4 regions of the Metabacillus sp. YM-086 genome follow, and region 2 is predicted to be linked to each of the others. Evidence: riboswitches for the same ligand, from Rfam matches in the RefSeq annotation. Region 2 holds a riboswitch; each other region holds the start of a gene.
What was found. Region 2 has a riboswitch for S-adenosylmethionine ahead of ACEWK1_RS06420 (bifunctional homocysteine S-methyltransferase/methylenetetrahydrofolate reductase). Riboswitches for the same ligand answer to the same signal wherever they lie in the genome.
Positions count from the first base shown of each region.

Region 1: linked by a shared signal. The riboswitch ahead of mtnK (S-methyl-5-thioribose kinase) and the one ahead of ACEWK1_RS06420 (bifunctional homocysteine S-methyltransferase/methylenetetrahydrofolate reductase) in region 2 are both predicted to bind S-adenosylmethionine.
Region 3: linked by a shared signal. The riboswitch ahead of ACEWK1_RS25700 (sugar ABC transporter substrate-binding protein) and the one ahead of ACEWK1_RS06420 (bifunctional homocysteine S-methyltransferase/methylenetetrahydrofolate reductase) in region 2 are both predicted to bind S-adenosylmethionine.
Region 4: linked by a shared signal. The riboswitch ahead of mtnW (2,3-diketo-5-methylthiopentyl-1-phosphate enolase) and the one ahead of ACEWK1_RS06420 (bifunctional homocysteine S-methyltransferase/methylenetetrahydrofolate reductase) in region 2 are both predicted to bind S-adenosylmethionine.

Region 1 covers NZ_JBLUOI010000002.1:47,693-52,211, reverse strand. The annotation lists gene ACEWK1_RS01150 (carbon-nitrogen family hydrolase) at 81-869, shown strand; SAM riboswitch class I at 1,027-1,173, shown strand; gene mtnK (S-methyl-5-thioribose kinase) at 1,267-2,469, shown strand; gene mtnA (S-methyl-5-thioribose-1-phosphate isomerase) at 2,532-3,584, shown strand; gene ACEWK1_RS01135 (methylated-DNA--[protein]-cysteine S-methyltransferase) at 3,871-4,362, opposite strand; gene ACEWK1_RS01130 (PAS domain-containing sensor histidine kinase) at 4,389-4,519, opposite strand, start outside.
Region 2 covers NZ_JBLUOI010000009.1:106,605-111,123, reverse strand. The annotation lists gene metH (methionine synthase) at 1-311, opposite strand, end outside; gene ACEWK1_RS06420 (bifunctional homocysteine S-methyltransferase/methylenetetrahydrofolate reductase) at 304-2,157, opposite strand; SAM riboswitch class I at 2,499-2,641, opposite strand; gene ACEWK1_RS06415 (YajQ family cyclic di-GMP-binding protein) at 2,901-3,392, opposite strand; gene ACEWK1_RS06410 (S1 RNA-binding domain-containing protein) at 3,574-4,437, shown strand.
Region 3 covers NZ_JBLUOI010000112.1:7,330-11,848, forward strand. The annotation lists gene ACEWK1_RS25690 (ABC transporter permease) at 1-914, opposite strand, end outside; gene ACEWK1_RS25695 (sugar ABC transporter ATP-binding protein) at 916-2,421, opposite strand; gene ACEWK1_RS25700 (sugar ABC transporter substrate-binding protein) at 2,536-3,663, opposite strand; SAM riboswitch class I at 3,779-3,884, opposite strand; gene ACEWK1_RS25705 (hypothetical protein) at 4,145-4,459, opposite strand.
Region 4 covers NZ_JBLUOI010000002.1:52,388-56,906, forward strand. The annotation lists gene ACEWK1_RS01155 (pyridoxal phosphate-dependent aminotransferase) at 1-1,025, shown strand, start outside; SAM riboswitch class I at 1,109-1,215, shown strand; gene mtnW (2,3-diketo-5-methylthiopentyl-1-phosphate enolase) at 1,394-2,635, shown strand; gene ACEWK1_RS01165 (2-hydroxy-3-keto-5-methylthiopentenyl-1-phosphate phosphatase) at 2,632-3,294, shown strand; gene ACEWK1_RS01170 (methylthioribulose 1-phosphate dehydratase) at 3,291-3,914, shown strand; gene ACEWK1_RS01175 (1,2-dihydroxy-3-keto-5-methylthiopentene dioxygenase) at 3,972-4,514, shown strand.

The sequences.
Region 1 (4,519 bases), on a different contig from region 2:
TGAAATTCTAGTCACAAATCATATATTGTTAGAAGCAACTTGTAAAGTAAAAATTTATAAATGAAGGTGTGACTGAAAAAATGAAACCTATCATTGCATGTATTCAACTTGATATTAAATTTGGTGATCCTGATTTTAATTATGAGCAAGTAGAAGAAAAAGTGGCATTAGCAGTCGAACAAGAGAAACCGAACATCATTGTCCTTCCTGAGCTTTGGACAACTGGCTATGATTTAACTCGCCTTGATGAAATAGCTGATCATGATGGCGAGAGAACAAAAACATTCCTAAGTAACTTAGCAAAAAAGTATAATGTTCACTTTGTTGGTGGCTCTATTGCAAAAAAAAGCAAAGATAGCGTGACAAATACGATGTATATTGTGGACAATAACGGAGAGTTTATCCATGAATATAGCAAGCTTCACTTATTTAAACTCATGGATGAACATCATTTTTTAGTTTCGGGAACTGAAAAAGGGTTATTTGAAATAGGTGGACTGAAAAGTGCAGGAGTCATTTGCTACGATATCCGTTTCCCGGAATGGATACGCGCTCATACAACAAAAGGTGCAGAAGTATTATTTGTTGTTGCTGAGTGGCCTATGCCAAGACTTCATCATTGGAAAACACTACTGCTAAGCAGAGCCATTGAAAATCAATGTTATGTTGTTGCATGTAACCGTGCTGGGTCTGATCCAAATAATGAATTTGCAGGACATTCTCTCATCATTGATCCATGGGGAGAGATAGTAGCTGAAGCTAACGAAAAAGCCGGAATGATCTCAGCCGAAATAGACGCTGAAGTTGTCAAAAAGGTACGCAGTCAAATCCCAATCTTTGATGACCGCCTACCACAATTTTATCAATAAGAAACTTCACAAATATTTAGGCAATTCCCAATAATATATTGACAAAGATAAAGTAACATTGGTAATATCCTAATCAAGCGATATATTTTTCTAGAAAAGCATTAATTTTTCGAATACTTAATATGCTAAACATATACTTATGTTTTAAATAAAAAATCTCTTATCAAGAGTTGGCAGAGGGACTTGGCCCAATGACGCCGCAGCAACCGACCATATTTCATCTTAAAATGAAATAATACCTGGGACTTCCAGTTGGGCACGGTGCTAATTCCATCAGAAAGAAAATCTTTCTGAAAGATGAGAGGTGCGAAGCAATGACTTCAAGCCTCTTTCAATCTGGAAAGAGGCTTTTCTTTTTAGAAAAGCCTCCAAAAACAAAAAATTGGAGGATAAATAAATGTGTGCACATAAAAAATCACCTATTTACGAACCACTAACTGAAAATGGAGCAATTGCCTTAGCAAAGAAATTACAGCTGCTTTCTGAAAATAGTCAACTAACATGCAATGAAATTGGCGATGGAAATTTAAACTTAGTTTTCAGGGTGAAAGATCCAGAAAATGGAGAAAGCATCATTATTAAACAAGCATTACCATATGCGAAGGTAGTTGGTGAAAGCTGGCCGCTAACTCTTGATCGTTCCAGAATCGAAACAAATGCACTTCTTAAGCAAGCGGAATTTGTTCCACAATATGTACCAAAAGTTTTTTATTCAGACGAATCATTAGCAATAACAATCATGGAAGATCTATCACATCTTGAAATTGCTAGAGCAGCCTTTATTAGTGGAAAAGATTTACCACTATTATCTCAACATGTTGGAGAATTCCTTGCTAAAACATTGTTTTATACATCTGATTATGGAATGGATCAACATTATAAAAAATCATTGGTTCAACAATTCATCAACCCTGATCTTTGTAAAATAACTGAAGACCTTATTTTTACTGATCCCTTCTTCGATCATGAAACAAACGATTACGAGCCAGAACTTCAAGATGATGTAGAACAAATTTGGCAGGACAATGAATTAAAGGTTGAGGTTGCTAAACTTAAACAGATCTTTCTAACAAAAGCTGAAGCACTATTACACGGTGACCTGCATACTGGAAGTATTTTTGCAGATGAACAAGAAACAAAAATCATTGATCCTGAATTTGCTTACTTCGGTCCTATCGGCTTTGATGTTGGTCAAGTATTTGCGAATTTACTTTTTAATGCATTATCTCGAGAAACGAATAAACAACAAATTCTTTTCCATCATTTAGAGACAACTTGGGATGTGTTTGTAAGAGAATTTTCAAGATCATGGGATAATGATGGTTTAGAAATATATACGAAGTTAGACGGCTACTTAGATTATGTTTTAGAACAGATCTTTGAAGAAGCTACTGGATATGCAGGATGCGAATTAATCCGACGAGCAATCGGTCTAGCCCATGTAGCTGACCTTGACACAATTGAACCATATGAAAAGAAAATTTCTACAAAGCAAATTGTCCTAAAAATCGGCAGAGAGCTTATTGTAAATAGAAAAACAATTAAAAACACGCAACAAATTAGAGACCTTGTTAACCAAACAGCTTTATCAGTAATCTAAAACACATTGATCTATTCTACTAGTGGTTCAACACATTTTTTTAAAGGAGTTTTTTTCATAAAATGTTAAACGAAAATTTTGCCATTCCTCGTTCCGTCATATGGAAGGAAGATTATGTCTCTTTATTAAACCAACAAAAGATTCCACAGGTAACGGAATACCTTGAATTAAGAAACATTGAAGATGTGTGGGAAGCTATTCAATCTTTAAAAGTTCGAGGTGCCCCAGCTATCGGAATAACTGCTGCATATGGTTTAGCTCTAGCAGCTTTGCAGGATCAATCAAAATCATTTGAGGAGTTTCATCTAAATTTACAGAAAAGTCATGATTATCTCGCAAGCTCAAGACCAACTGCTGTAAACTTATTTTGGGCACTAGATCGACTTATGAAAAGTGTGTCAAATGTTCAAACAATAGATGAAGCAAAATCAACAATCCTTAAAGAAGCCATCTTAATTGAAAAAGAAGATGAACAGGTTTGTCAATTAATTGGTGAACATGCATTGAGCGTTTTCAAAGATGGAGACAGAATTATGACGATTTGTAATGCAGGATCCATAGCAACTGCAAAGTATGGTACAGCACTTGCTCCTTTTTACTTAGCCAAAGAGAAAAATATTAACTTAAGTGTTTACGCATGTGAAACAAGGCCTGTCTTACAAGGAGCACGTCTAACTACTTGGGAGCTTATGCAAGCAGGTGTTGATGTTACACTTATAACTGATAATATGGCAGCACATACGATAAAGTCCAAGGACATTACTGCAATTATTGTTGGAGCAGACCGTATTGCTGCAAACGGTGATACAGCAAATAAAATTGGAACATTTAATTTAGCACTTTTAGCAAAATCATTTAACATTCCTTTTTATGTTGCTGCACCTCTATCTACATTTGATCCCTCTATTACTGACGGAGATCAAATACCGATTGAGGAACGCAATCCAGAAGAGGTTACTCAGATTAACGGCATTCAAGTTGCACCAAAAGATGTGAAAGTGTTTAACCCTGCTTTTGATGTTACTCCTAATAATTTGATCGCAGGTATCATAACGGAAAAAGGAATAATAACTGGAGAATATACGGAAGAGATCAAAAAATTATTCTCCAATTAATATTTCTAATTAAATCCATCTATATACAATAAGGACCAAAGCCTAGTTTAACACTAGAGCTTTGGTCCTTTTTGTTTTTCAATTAAGATATTTTTTTCCTTTTCTGAAATAATATGAAGTTTTGATAGTATAGAAGTGTAAAAGAGAACTTTTTTTGGACGTTTGCTTTGATTCCACATATAACTTGCCCCTTTCTTTACCTTACGCAACTTTTTTCTCTTACTCAAATAATATGTTGCAAAGGAAAAAATGTGACAAGTAGTTAGTTGTTCCCTTGATAACCATGTTAGTGTTTAAATGCAATATTCTCATGAGTTAAAAGCTTAGCCTTTAACTCATTTTTATCTCCAGCATAACCGGTCAGCCTTTGATTCTTCCCTATAACACGATGACATGGGATAAATATTGGCAATTTATTTGCTTTATTTGCTTGCCCAATAGCACGTACAGCGTTCTTGTTACCAATTTTGACGGCAATGTCTTGGTAACTACAAACCTGTCCAATCGGAATTTGACGTAACTCAGTCCAAATCTTTTTTTGAAAGTCAGTGCCTTTTATCTCAAATGGTAGGTCAAAGTTTGATCTTCCTCCATAAAAATATTCATGAAGCTGTTTTACTGCTTCACGAAGGATATGATGTTGCCCATCTTCCACAAGCTTGTTTGCACCTTGAAATTCATTAAATTGTTCTATAGTTAAAAATAAATGAGTAATTTCTCCAAGTGTCGATACAATTGTAAGTCTCCCGATTGGGGAGTCATAATAAGTATAAAACATTTGTGTATATCCTCTTTACTATTTTTTTATTGTGTAATTGGAAGGGTAATATGAAATGTTGTCCCTTTCCCTTCTTCACTTTCAACCTCAACTTGACCTTGATGTTCCTCAATTATTTTATAGCTTACCATTAAACCAAGCCCTGTTCCACGTTCCT
Region 2 (4,519 bases):
GCAGCACGTTTTGCGATTTTTGCAGATTCAATGTTAACTTCTAATGCTAGATGACCAAGGTCATATTCGTCTAGAACAAGGCTTGTAGCACCGAACGTATTTGTTGAGATAATGTCTGAGCCTGCTTCTAAATAGGCTTCATGAATGTCTTGAATTGTTTTAGGCGAAGTGAGTGTTAAGTATTCATTACATCCATCATATTCTTCGCCACCAAAGTCTTCAGCTGTTAGGTTTGCAGCTTGAATCATTGTACCCATAGCGCCATCGAGTACAAGTATTCGTTTTTCCAGTTCTTTTTTTATGCTAGACATGGGTAATCTTCCTTTCAGCTCGCTGTTTTTCCTTTTCATGGATGTAATTTGTTAACTCCACTGTCAGGTCATATTGTAAAAATGGGGTAATTAAATAAATTCCATTAAATAAGTCAAATGCTGTATCAATTAAATCCTTCGCAATGGCCAGGCCTTCTTGACGAGCCTTTTCCTTGTCATTTCCAGCATTCGCCATTTTTTCGCGAATAGAATCAGAAAGCTTAATGCCTGGAATTTCATTGTGAATGAATTCTGCATTACGGCTAGATGTTAATGGCATAATGCCGATATAAATTGGAGCTTGTAAATTTCTGGTTTCATTATAAACATCGATAATTTGTTGACTTGAGTATAAAGGCTGTGAAATAAAGTAATCCGCACCATGAGCAATTTTCTTTTCAAGTCTTAAAACAGCCTTATCAAGATGACGTACGTTAGGGTTAAAAGCAGCTGCTACAGAGAAATTTGTTTTCTGACCAAGTGGCTTCCCTGAATAAGATACACCCTCGTTAAATTGTTTAATTAAGCTGATTAAATCAAATGATGAAACATCATAAACAGATGTAGCTCCCGGGAAATCGCCAATTTTAGATGGATCTCCAGTGATAGCTAATACATCACTCATACCAAGTGAATGTAACCCCATTAAATGAGATTGTAAGCCAATTAAATTGCGGTCACGACAAGTAATATGAATTAGTGTTCTTGCACCTGTTTTTTCTTTTGCTAGAATCCCTGCTGCTAGATTACTAATACGAGGGGATGCTAATGAATTATCGGCTAGTGTTAATGCATCAATTCCTGCATCATGCAGTGCTTGTGCTCCTTCTAAAAATTTATCCATTCCAAGCTTTTTAGGAGGATCAAGCTCAACAATAACCGAGCGCTTTTCTCTCACAATCTCCTCAAGTGGTGGGAGGGAGTTTACCTTTTGATCTTGAACTTCAATTGCCGATTTTTTCGCGACTTTTACTTGCTTTGTTTGTACAGGGGCTAAATTAGCTATTGCCTCAGCCATTGCTTTAATATGGTTTGGTGTTGTACCACAGCACCCGCCTATTAATCTAACACCTTGTTCTCTAAATTTTAGGGCGCTTTCCTTAAAGTAAGTTTCATCAGATTCATAGACAAGACGACCCTCATTTAATGCAGGTAAGCTGCTATTAGGAAAAACAGATAGAAAAGCCTTCTCAGGAATAGGTACTTCTTCTAGAGATTGAATCATGTGATGTGGACCTAAACGGCAGTTTAAGCCAATTACGTTTGCTCCGAGTTCTTCTAAGATAGAAAATCCGTCTGTTAATGAAGTACCGTCCTGTAATACACCAGCTTCATGGAGTGATACATTTGCAATGATCGGTTTATTTGTTTCTTTTCGAGCAATTGAAAGAACAGTTTTCATTTCTTCTAAGTCATAGAATGTTTCGAGTAGTAGACCGTCCACATCTTCATTTAGCAAAAGATAGAGTTGCTCTCTAAAATTACGTTTAATTTCTTCAATACTATGAGCACTCTTTTTAAAGGTACGGATTCCTCCGATTGTTCCAAAAACATAGGTTGACTCTTTTGCAGCTTTTTTTGCAATTTCTATCGCTTTTTTATTGATTTGTCTAATGTCGTCCTCTAACCCGTAACGAGACAATTTGATATCGTTTGCCCCATATGTATTCGTTTGGATGAGGTTAGCGCCTGCCTCAATATAGGCTTGGTGTACAGCAAGCACATCTTCAGGCTTAGAAAGGTTTAATTCTTCAAAGCAGCGATCTACTCCGTGAGAGTAAAGCATTGTTCCCATTGCACCGTCAGCAATTAAAATTTTACTTTTTAAATCTTCTAAAAAATTCATAAATAAGAGCCCCCGATCTAGTTGAGTATTGATCATATTTATACTAATAAAAAAAGCCTTCTTGTTGAGAAGGCTGTATAATCATAAGCTTCCCTTATCTTCCAAGCATGTTGAATATGCTTGCTGGAATTAGCACCTTGGCACTCGCAGAAGTCTTGGTGGGTGGTTTTAGAATTTGATTGACGGTTTTTGATAGAGACTATCATAGATTAGAAGCTCTAACTTTGTGTTGGATGTTTTCTTTTAGCACGGCAAGCTTTCGCTTGCAGCGGCTTGCTTGGCAAGCCTTGGAAAAATAAATAAAAATGCTTCGAACAAACAAAAGCGCTTTATTCGAGTCATTTTTATTTATTTTTCTGTGCTAAAAGAAAATGACTTAGGGTTATGTTCTAAATTTAGTCAATCAAGTAAACCAGACTTCACTCGTTATGGACCGGTTGCTGAAGCTTCATCGGGCCAGTCCCTCAGCTTCTCTTGATAAGATATGAAATTTTCTTAATAACTTTAACGTATTAAAAGGATTACAACTAATTTATCTAATATTGCGAAAAATATCAATAGTAAAATGATGATTTGTCTAAAATTAATAGTCTGTGATGCTTTTTTTAGATGGAAGTTTTGGTGAGTGTTTCCAGACGATGACAGTTAGAGCATATGATGAGATCGTGGGAATATGCGTATAATAGTAGAAAAGTCAGGCTGTTGTTGGTGGCCTGACTTATAATATGTAACTATGCGGTTAATTAGCGGTAGTTGATGAATTGAACATCAATTGGTAAATCAGCACCTTTGATTGCTGCAATAATTTGCTGAAGCTCATCACGGCTTTTTCCGGTTACACGGATTTGGTCGTCTTGAATTTGAGATTTTACTTTAAGACCAGTGTTTTTAATAATGGTATTAATTTTCTTTGCGTTATCTTTATCAATTCCTGAAACCAATTCAGCTTTTTGACGAACAGTGCCACCAGAAGCATTTTCAACCTTTTTATAAGAAATGTTTTTAATCGGTACGTTTCTCTTAATCAGCTTAGATAGAAGAACATCTTTTAACTGCTCTAGTTTGTATTCATCGTCTGAAACTAAAACAAGCTCTTCTTTTTCTAGACTGATATTGCTTTTGCTACCTTTAAAGTCATATCTTGTTGCAATTTCTTTCATTGCGATATTGATTGCATTTGTAACTTCTGGAAACTCAACTTTTGATACAATATCAAATGAACTATCTTTCGCCATAATTATCCTCCATTGCGTATATAATATAGGTTGATTATAGTAAAATAAAACAATGATCACAACTTTTACCTAAAAAGTGTGAATCAATTGTCGAGGAGACTCTTCGGGGCTACCCGCGGATCTACTTACAATATATACGGAAATGTATAAAACATAAGATGAAAGGCAGGACATATTATTTATGATCCCAGGAACTTTTGCAACACTAACAATAGATGAGCAGGTGGATTACGGATACTTTTTAACAGATGGGAAAGACCGTGTTCTTTTACATAATAATGAAGTGATCGGAGAAGTTGAAGAAGGAGAAAAGGTGGAGGTTTTCTTTGGTGTTGACGCACAAGATCGCCTTTACGCAACAATGAAAAAGCCGTTCATTACCCAAGATACATATGGCTGGGTTGAAGTGGTGGACATCGTTGAGGATATGGGCGCTTTTGTGGATATTGGACTAAGCAAGGATGCATTAGTAGCTAAAGATCATCTTCCATATTTACGTGAAGTGTGGCCAAATGTAGGGGACAAGCTTTATTGTACGTTAAAGGTTTCGAAAAACGGCCGATTTTTTGTACGACTAGCAACAGAAGAAATTGTTGAGCCATTCTTTAAGAATGCAGATCGAGCTTTATTCAACAAGGAAGTAACAGGAACAGTTTACCGAATGATTGTTGCCGGATCGTTCATTCTTACAGAAGAAGGATACAAAGGGTTTATTCATTCCTCCCAACGTGAAGTTGAGCCAAGATTAGGCGAGACAGTTACCGGCAGGGTCATTGATGTAAAAGAAGATGGAACAATCAATGTTTCTTTATTGCCACGAAAGCATGAAGCGCAAGGCAGTGATGCGGAAAGAATCTATGCATATATGCAAGACAGAAACGGTGCTATGCCATTTACAGATAAAAGTGATCCTGATGATATAAAAGAACGTTTTAATCTTAGTAAGGGAGCATTTAAACGAGCTTTAGGATTATTAATGAAAAATAATCGAGTTTATCAAAAGGATGGCTGGACTTACTTTAAAGAAGAAGAAAATAATCAATAATCGAGTTAAAAAAGCTTTCACTCTTAAATGAAAAAGAGTGAAAGCTTTTTTTATATAAAAATCCTAAATAGGGTGGAAAATT
Region 3 (4,519 bases), on a different contig from region 2:
ATCATCACAAGACCATTTTGGAGGATTCCAATTAAAACAGCTCCGACAAATGTTCCAAATGCATTTGGCTTTCCTGCTCCTAAAACGGAGAATCCGATAAATGCTGCCGCAACAGAGTCCATTAAGTAGGGAGCACCAGCATTTATTTCAGCAGTCATGACCCTTGAAGCCAAAACAATACCACCTATTGCTGCAAAAAGAGCTGAAAGAAGATAGGCTACAACTTTATATTTGTTAACAGGTATTCCTGACAATCTCGCAGCTTCAATATTTCCGCCAATCACATACATATAGCGGCCATGTTTTGTATAGGTAAGAAAAACATGTACCACAACAACTACAATGACCATGATGATAATAATCCATGGTACTTGTCCAATCTTTTCAAAAACAGGACTGATCATACCTGTAGCAAAGGTCCCATCAGGCATAACCATGTTTTGCGACACAGTCGCACCTTTTGTATACGTTAGTGCAATACCTTGAATAATAAACATAGTGGCCAGCGTAAGTAACATATCTGGCACCTTGATTTTTACGATAATAAATGAGTTTAAAACACCAACTAATAATGATGCAATAATAGCAGAAAGTATGGCAATAACTGTGTTCTGCGAAAACCAAACAAACATTGAAATAACTATTGCATTTGATAAAGAAGCAACAGATCCCACAGATAAATCAAACCCATTGACAGAAAGAGAAATCGTGATACCAATAGCAATGATTGTCACAATGGATATGGACCTTAAGATATTAATTATGTTATTTCCTTGAATAAATGCTGGGTTAGATGCAGCAAAAACAGCTATTAAAATAAATATTGTTAAAATGGTTCCATACTTATATAAAAATTGAAAAAGATCAAATGATTTCTTTGAATTGGTTGATTGTACAGGATTTACATCTGCCATCCTAGTTGCCTCCTGTTGAATAATATAATAGTTCTTCTTCATTCGTTGCATCTGTTTCTAATTCCTTAGCGATTTGACCATCATATAGGACGTATAATCTGTTTGTAATACCTATAATCTCAGCCAATTCAGAAGATGCATAAATAATTGCTTTCCCTCTACTCGCAAGCTCACTGATCAGGTCAAAAATATCTTTTTTAGCACCAACATCAACACCCTTAGTTGGTTCATCAAAAATATAGACATCCGCATCGGTTATCAGCCATTTACCTATTGCGATTTTTTGTTGATTACCTCCAGATAAATTTTGCACTTTCGTTTCCTCTGAAGGTGTTTTAATCCCTAAACTTTTTATTAACTCAACCGCCTTTTGCTTTTCTGCTTTTCGATTCAAAAAGCTAAAAGGCTTGGTAAATGCTCCTAGATTCGCTGCAGTTAAATTGGTCACTACAGATTCTTGAACAAGAATCCCTTCTTTTCGCCTTTCCTCTGGTACTAAGGCAATCCCAGACTTTACAGCTTGGTATGGGTTGGAAATTGACAATTTCTTTCCTTTAAGTTTTAACTCACCAGATTTCACTTTTGTCTCTCCAAATAATGCCTTGCACAATTCTGTCTTCCCCGCACCTACAAGACCTGCAATCCCTACAATCTCACCATGACAAATCTGTAATGAAACAGAATTCAACTTTTCAGAATCACTTAAATTATTTACTTCAAAAAGCAAATCTCCCGGATGAATTGCTTTTTGAGGAAATTGCTCCTCTAACTCTTTTCCTAGCATGCTTTCCACTACTCGATTAGGTGTTGTTTCACTTATCTTTTCGTGAGTTACAAGTTTTCCGTTTCTCATAATTGTAATGTCATCACATATTTCAAAAATTTCAGGAAGACGATGTGATATAAAGATAATCCCAACATTCTTTTCTTTTAGTTCACGAACAATACGGAACAATTCCACTGTTTCAGAGTGACTTAATGGTGCAGTTGGTTCATCTAAAATTAAAAATTTGCAATCCGAAGAAACTGTTCTTGCAATTAGAACCATTTGCTTCTCAGCCAAAGTTAATTCACTAACAAGTTTCGTGGAAGATACTTTTATATTCAAGCTGTTTAATATAGTTGTTGCATGCTCATGCAGCTTTTTCCATTTAATAAATTGTCTCTTTCCCATTTCATTCACAGTCTTTGTAAGCATAATATTTTCTCCAACTGTTAAATAAGGAATAAGGGCAGTGTCGACTTCTTGATGGACAATTTGTATACCATTTTTTTGTGCATCTTTAGGTGACTTGATGATCGTTTTGGTCTGGTCAACTGAGATTTCCCCGGTATAGTGAGTATAAGCACCTGATAGCACCTTCATTAGTGTTGATTTTCCAGCACCGTTCGCACCAATTAAAGCATGTGTAGTTCCACTTTTCATAATAAAGTCAACCTCATCTAATGCTTTTACACCAGGAAATTCTATTGAAATTTTTTTCATTTCTAATACTGAGTGATTCATCAATTTGCCTCCTTTCTACTAATTTACACTTCTATGGGATTTAATGTATGTGAGGTAATCAGAGGAAAACGAACACTCTCATAACCTTAGAGAGTGTTCGTTAAGTCTAAAGCATTATTTCTTATAATATTCTTTTAACGTTTTCATCCACTCTTCTTCAAATGCAGTAGATTGGCCCCAGCCTTCCACAGTATCTGCCAGATTCACCATATTAATTGGCTCACTTGACTGTAACAATGCTTCCTGTGAAATAAGAGAAGCTTCAAGATTATACGCTTCTGGTGTTTCTTCTCCCGCAAGCTTTTTCGCTAACAATCTCATATCAACTGCACCAATTAACTTCGGATCAACAGCTGCTGTGTACTTCCAAGAACTTTCTTCATTTTGCATTTCTTGAAGATCTGCATTTGAAACATCAATTCCATAAATCTTAATTTCATCTCTTCCAGCTTCTTTAATCGCACGCGCTGCACCTATTGCAAAAGCATCCCATGTTGCAAAAATCGCATCAATTTCACCTTTTGGATGTTTGTTCAACATTGCCGCCACAGCATTTTGTGTTTGAACAGATGTATCTGCTGCTGCAACTCCAAAGCGTTCAACTTCTTTAATACCTGAATTGTTAGCAAGAATATCTTGGTATACTGCGTTTCTTCTCACCATTGGTGGGAATCCGTCAACCCATAGATAAACAATGTTTGCTTCCCCGTTTGTATCTTGAACTAATTGATCTAACGCGAGCTTTGCTAACGCCTCATCATCTTGTGAAGTTAATGTTACCCCTCCAATTTCAGCTAACCCTTCATTTGAATCAAATGTAACAACACTTTTTCCTGCATCAACAAGCTTTTGAACAGCATCAACAGTTGCTTCATCATCTCCATGTGAAATGATAAAACCGTCATAGTCTTCCTCTAAGCCCTGGGCAATAGCATCATGGAATTTAGCTGTATCACCGTTTGCGGTAAATACATCAACTGTAAATCCTAACGCTTCTCCTTCTTCTTTAGCTCCTGCTAAAAATTGAGCTGTATGATCATCTCCACCGATTTTACGGATAACTTTGATTTTAGCACCTTCACCATTTGCAAAACGTTCAGGTACATTATCTAATGATACTTCTGGATTTCCTTTAGCTTGAGTTGATTCAGCTGTTTCTCCATTATTTGAAGAACAACCTGTCACAAGTAACGTCAGCACAATAGTCAAAAGAAATGCTGCATTAAAAAATCTGTTTTTCATCGTTGCATTGCCCCCTTATTTTCTATAAAACTTTTTAATTATGTCTAGTAATACTAGGCAACAAAAAAACCTCTCTAAAGATAGAGAGGTTTCACCACAATTTTAGGAGTCTCCTCTCTTATCTTTCAAAGCTTTAAAAGCTTTGCAGGATTTAGCACCAATTCTAATTGAACGGTTGCCGGGCGTCATCGGGCCAGTCCCTCTGCCACTCTTGATAAGAGATCTTTTTATGCGATTAAGTAAAATAAACAATAAATATACTTTAATACTCTACAGGATAGATGTCAATCATTAATTGAATATTTCTAATAGTTATTATAAAAAATCAATTGGATCAATTTCATAATGTATCATTTGTTACCAAAAAACGTATAAATTTCACATTTAATAATGTTCTTATCCGTGTATTATTTTTTATTAACATGTTCAAAATGAAGAAAGATGTTCGTTTTTTGACTTAAGAGTCATAATTGAAATTAACTCAATTATATACATTTGATACCTGCAAGTGTCTTAAGCGTTTATTAATTTCTGATTCAAATGTTACTTTTGTTGCTAAATAGTCAAAAATGCCACTATCAATAAGGAGTTTCGTATTTTCAGAGCTTCTAATTCCATCTGAGGTTTTCTGTATATACTCTCCGATTCCCTTTATTAATTCAACAAGATATTTTGTATCTAATTCTTCTAATTTATAATCTTCTCTCCTAGAAATTGTTCTGGCTGTATAATCAATTAAAACTCTTTCATATGTAAAAAAATTAATGACTTTCCAATCCTCTTTAGATAATGCCATTCTACTAATCTCCTTATTTTTATACCTGTTATCATTATAAAAACAAGAGGATTCTAAAAT
Region 4 (4,519 bases), on a different contig from region 2:
TCGTTCAGGCAATGGAGAAAGCCGTTAGAAATCCTCAAAATCACAAATATTCGCCATTTCGTGGGCAAATGTTTTTAAAGGAAGCTGTCGCAACCTTTTACAGAAGAGAGTACGGAGTGGAGGTAGATCCTGCTAGTGAAGTAGCGATTCTATTCGGAGGAAAGGCTGGGTTAGTTGAGGTTCCTCAATGCTTGTTAAATCCGGATGATGTTGTGCTTGTACCTGATCCTGGATACCCGGATTATTGGTCAGGAGTAGAATTGGCACGTGCCAAAATGGAAGTGATGCCTTTATTAAGCGAAAATCAGTTCCTACCGGATTACAAGAGCTTATCTAAAGACGCTGTAGAAAAGGCGAAGCTAATGTTTTTGAATTATCCTAATAATCCTACTGGTGCTACGGCAAACGAAAGTTTCTTTGAGGAAACAGTTTCATTCGCAAAAGAAAATAACATCTGTGTGGTTCATGATTTTGCATATGGAGCAATTGGCTTTGATGGAAAAAAGCCAATTAGCTTTTTACAAACAACTGGTGCTAAAGATATCGGTATCGAAATTTATACCTTTTCCAAAACCTTTAATATGGCTGGTTGGAGAATTGGTTTTGCTGTTGGAAATCCTTCAGTGATTAAAGCTATAAATTTATTGCAAGATCATATGTATGTAAGTGTATTTAGTGCTATTCAAGAAGCAGCTGCACATGCGTTACTTAGTCCGCAAACATGTGTTGAAGAACTAAATGCACGTTACGAATCACGTAGAAATGCTCTCATTACAGCTGTTCGTGAGATCGGTTGGGATGTTACGGCACCGTCAGGATCGTTTTTTGCTTGGTTGCCAGTTCCAAAACAATTTGATTCTTCTGAGGAGTTTTCTGATTTTCTACTTCAGCATGCACACGTCGTTGTAGCACCAGGAGTAGGCTTTGGTGAATATGGTGAGGGATACGTTAGAGTTGGTTTATTAACATCCGAGGACCGGCTTAGAGAAGCTGCCGATAGAATTAAGGCCCTTAATCTTTTTTAAGACATTACGCCTTAATTTTTTCCTCTTGACAGTAGAAGTGAGATCTGGCATAATCCATATTAATTTCAAAAATGAACGTTTCGTTCTTATCAAGAGCAGGTGGAGGGACTAGCCCAATGAAGCCCGGCAACCGACTTAACTTAGGTTAAGCACGGTGCTAATTCTTGCAGCATTCGCTGATAGATAAGGAGATTGCTTATTACTTATGCATTTAGTAACCTCTTTGATCTATCAAAGAGGTTTTTTTTATTTAAAAAAACAGAAAAAATAGAAAAGGAATGTTATGCATAAACTAAATAAAGATGATAGAATTAGTACGATAAATAGAAAGATTCAGAAAACGTGATATATAGAAAGTAGGGTTTTAAGTGAGTGAAGTCATTGCTACATATCTTGTACACGATGCTAAAGGAGATTTACATAAAAAAGCAGAAGGAATTGCTTTAGGATTAACGGTTGGTTCCTGGACAGATCTTCCATTACTTGAACAGGAGCAACTTAAAGCTCATAAAGGTCGTGTTCTAGAGGTCAGTCAGCTAGAATCTTGTGACAAAACAAATCAATTTTTAGGAAAAATCGTAACTAAAGGAATAATTAAAATTGCTTATCCGAGTATAAATTATTTTCATGATCTCCCCGCCATATTAACAACTGTTTTCGGAAAGCTATCTCTAGACGGTGAAGTAAAATTACTTGATTTAGAGTTCTCGGAAGTTGTGAAAGCAGCGTTTCCGGGGCCGAAATTTGGTGTACAAGGAATTCGGGAATTAGTCGGTGTTTATAATCGCCCTTTATTAATGAGTATTTTTAAGGGTGTAATTGGTCGTGACTTACAATATTTAAAAGATCAGTTAAGACAGCAAGTATTGGGTGGGGTTGATTTAGTAAAAGACGATGAAATTCTGTTTGATAATCCATTAACTCCATTCGAGGAGCGAATTCTTGCTGGTAAAGCGGTATTAAACCAGGTGTTTCAAGAAACTGGACATAAAGCTTTATATGCTGTGAATTTGTCTGGTAAAACATTTGATCTTAAAGATAAAGCTAAAAAAGCTTCAGAGCTTGGTGCAAATGTTTTGTTGTTTAACGTATTTGCATACGGGTTAGATGTACTACAAAGCTTAGCAGAGGATCCGGATGTAACGGTGCCTATTATGGCTCACCCTGCTGTGAGCGGAGCTTCTACTGCATCCAGCTTATATGGATTTTCAAGTTCACTTTTACTAGGTAAGCTATTACGAATATCTGGTGCTGATTTCTCTTTATTCCCTTCTCCGTATGGAAGTGTAGCATTAGATCGAAAAGAAGCCTTAGGTATTGCAGAAAATTGTCTGAAGAAAGAATCCTTTAAGCAATCGTTTCCAGTTCCTTCTGCAGGAATTCATCCAGGTTTAGTTCCGTTGCTTATGAATGATTTCGGTATAGATTCAATAATAAATGCTGGTGGTGGTGTTCATGGTCATCCAAATGGAGCAATTGGCGGTGGACAAGCATTCCGATCAGCAATTGACGCAACTCTAGCAGGCACTTCTTTAAAAGAAGCAGCGAACGTACATGAAGATCTCAAACTTGCCATAGATCTTTGGGGTGTCAAAGAGGTGAGTAAATGAGTGATCGAGTAATTATATGTGATTTTGATGGGACGATTACAGAGACTGATAATATTATTGCAATTATGAAAAGATTTGCTCCACCAGAATGGGATGCTTTAAAAAATGATGTATTATCACAAAGAATCTCTATTCAAGAGGGTGTTGGGAAAATGTTTCAATTACTACCATCTTCTTCTAAGGACGAAATTGTGAACTACATTTTAAATCATGCGCAAATACGTTCTGGATTTAAGGAATTTGTTCAATATACAAAAAAGAACAATATCCCTCTTTTTATTGTTAGTGGAGGAATTGATTTTTTTGTTTATCCATTACTTCAAGGGTTAATTGAAGAAGAACAAATATATTGTAATAGGGCGAATTTTAGTAATGAAAACATTCAAATAGAATGGCCTTTTAGTTGTGATGATTCTTGTTCGAATGATTGCGGTTGCTGTAAGCCGTCACTTATCCGCAAGCTAACAAAGTCTACTCAAGAAAAAATTGTAATAGGAGATTCAATAACGGATCTTCAAGCTGCAAAACTAGCAGATTATGTAATAGCAAGAGATTTGCTATTAGAAAAATGTCAGGACCTTCATTTGCCACATCAGCCCTTTACAACTTTTTATGATGTGATTAATATTTTAGAAAAGCTAGAGGAGGTGAAGGCATGACCGTTTTCAACCAAAGGTGGGAAGAATTAGCTGACATAAAGAGGGTGTTAGCAAAACGAGATTGGTTTCCAGGTACAAGTGGGAATCTTGCGATAAAAGTGAGCGATGAACCTATCGAGTTCCTTGTAACAGCAAGTGGTAAAGATAAGACGAAGGAAACAGATGAGGACTTTTTACTAGTTAATGGAGAAGGAAAGCCGGTTGAGGATACTCACTTAAAGCCTTCTGCAGAAACATTATTACATGTAGAGATTTTTAATAAAACAAAAGCTGGGTGCAGCCTTCACGTTCATACAGTTGACAATAATGTTATATCAGAGCTCTACGGTGATAAAGGAAAGATTACATTTAGAGGACAGGAAATTATTAAAGCATATGGCTTATGGGAAGAGGATGCTGAATTTACAATCCCAATCATCTATAACTATGCACATATTCCAACTTTAGCGGAAAACTTTAGTGAGTTTGTAAAAGAAGATGCGGGGGCTGTTCTTATTAGAAATCATGGAATAACCGCATGGGGAAGAGATGCATTAGAAGCGAAGAAATATTTAGAAGCAAGTGAATTTTTATTTTCCTATCATCTGAAGCTATTATCATTAAAATCAGTTTTGACTTAATGACAATAGGAAGGAAAAAATTATATAAAACATACTATATAACGGAGGAGAAAGATCATGGCAGTAATTAAAGTTAGAAATACAAATGAAGTAATTGAAGGTCAAGAACAGGTTTCAAATTTTTTAGAGAAACAAGGTGTTCTTTATGAGCATTGGGATATGAGCAAACTTCCTTCACACTTAATTGAAAAATTTGTTCTTAGCGATGAAGAAAAATCTGAAATTTTAGCAGCATACAAATCTGAAATTGAAGATTTAGCTGAAAGAAGAGGATATAAGACTTGGGACATCGTAGCGTTATCAGATGCTACACCAAATCTTGAAGATTTATTAAAAAAATTCGAAAATGTTCATACACACACTGAAGATGAAGTACGTGCTATTACTGCAGGTCACGGTATTTTCATTATTAAAGGCGATGAGCAAGTTGGTTACTTCGATGTAGAATTAGAAGCTGGGGATGTTATTTCGGTACCAGAGGGTAACCCTCATTTCTTTACATTAATGGAAGACCGTCAAGTTGTAGCAGTTCGCTTGTTTATTGAAACAGAGGGATGGGTAGCTCATCCATACCAAGAAGAACAAGAATTAAATAAATAATAGTG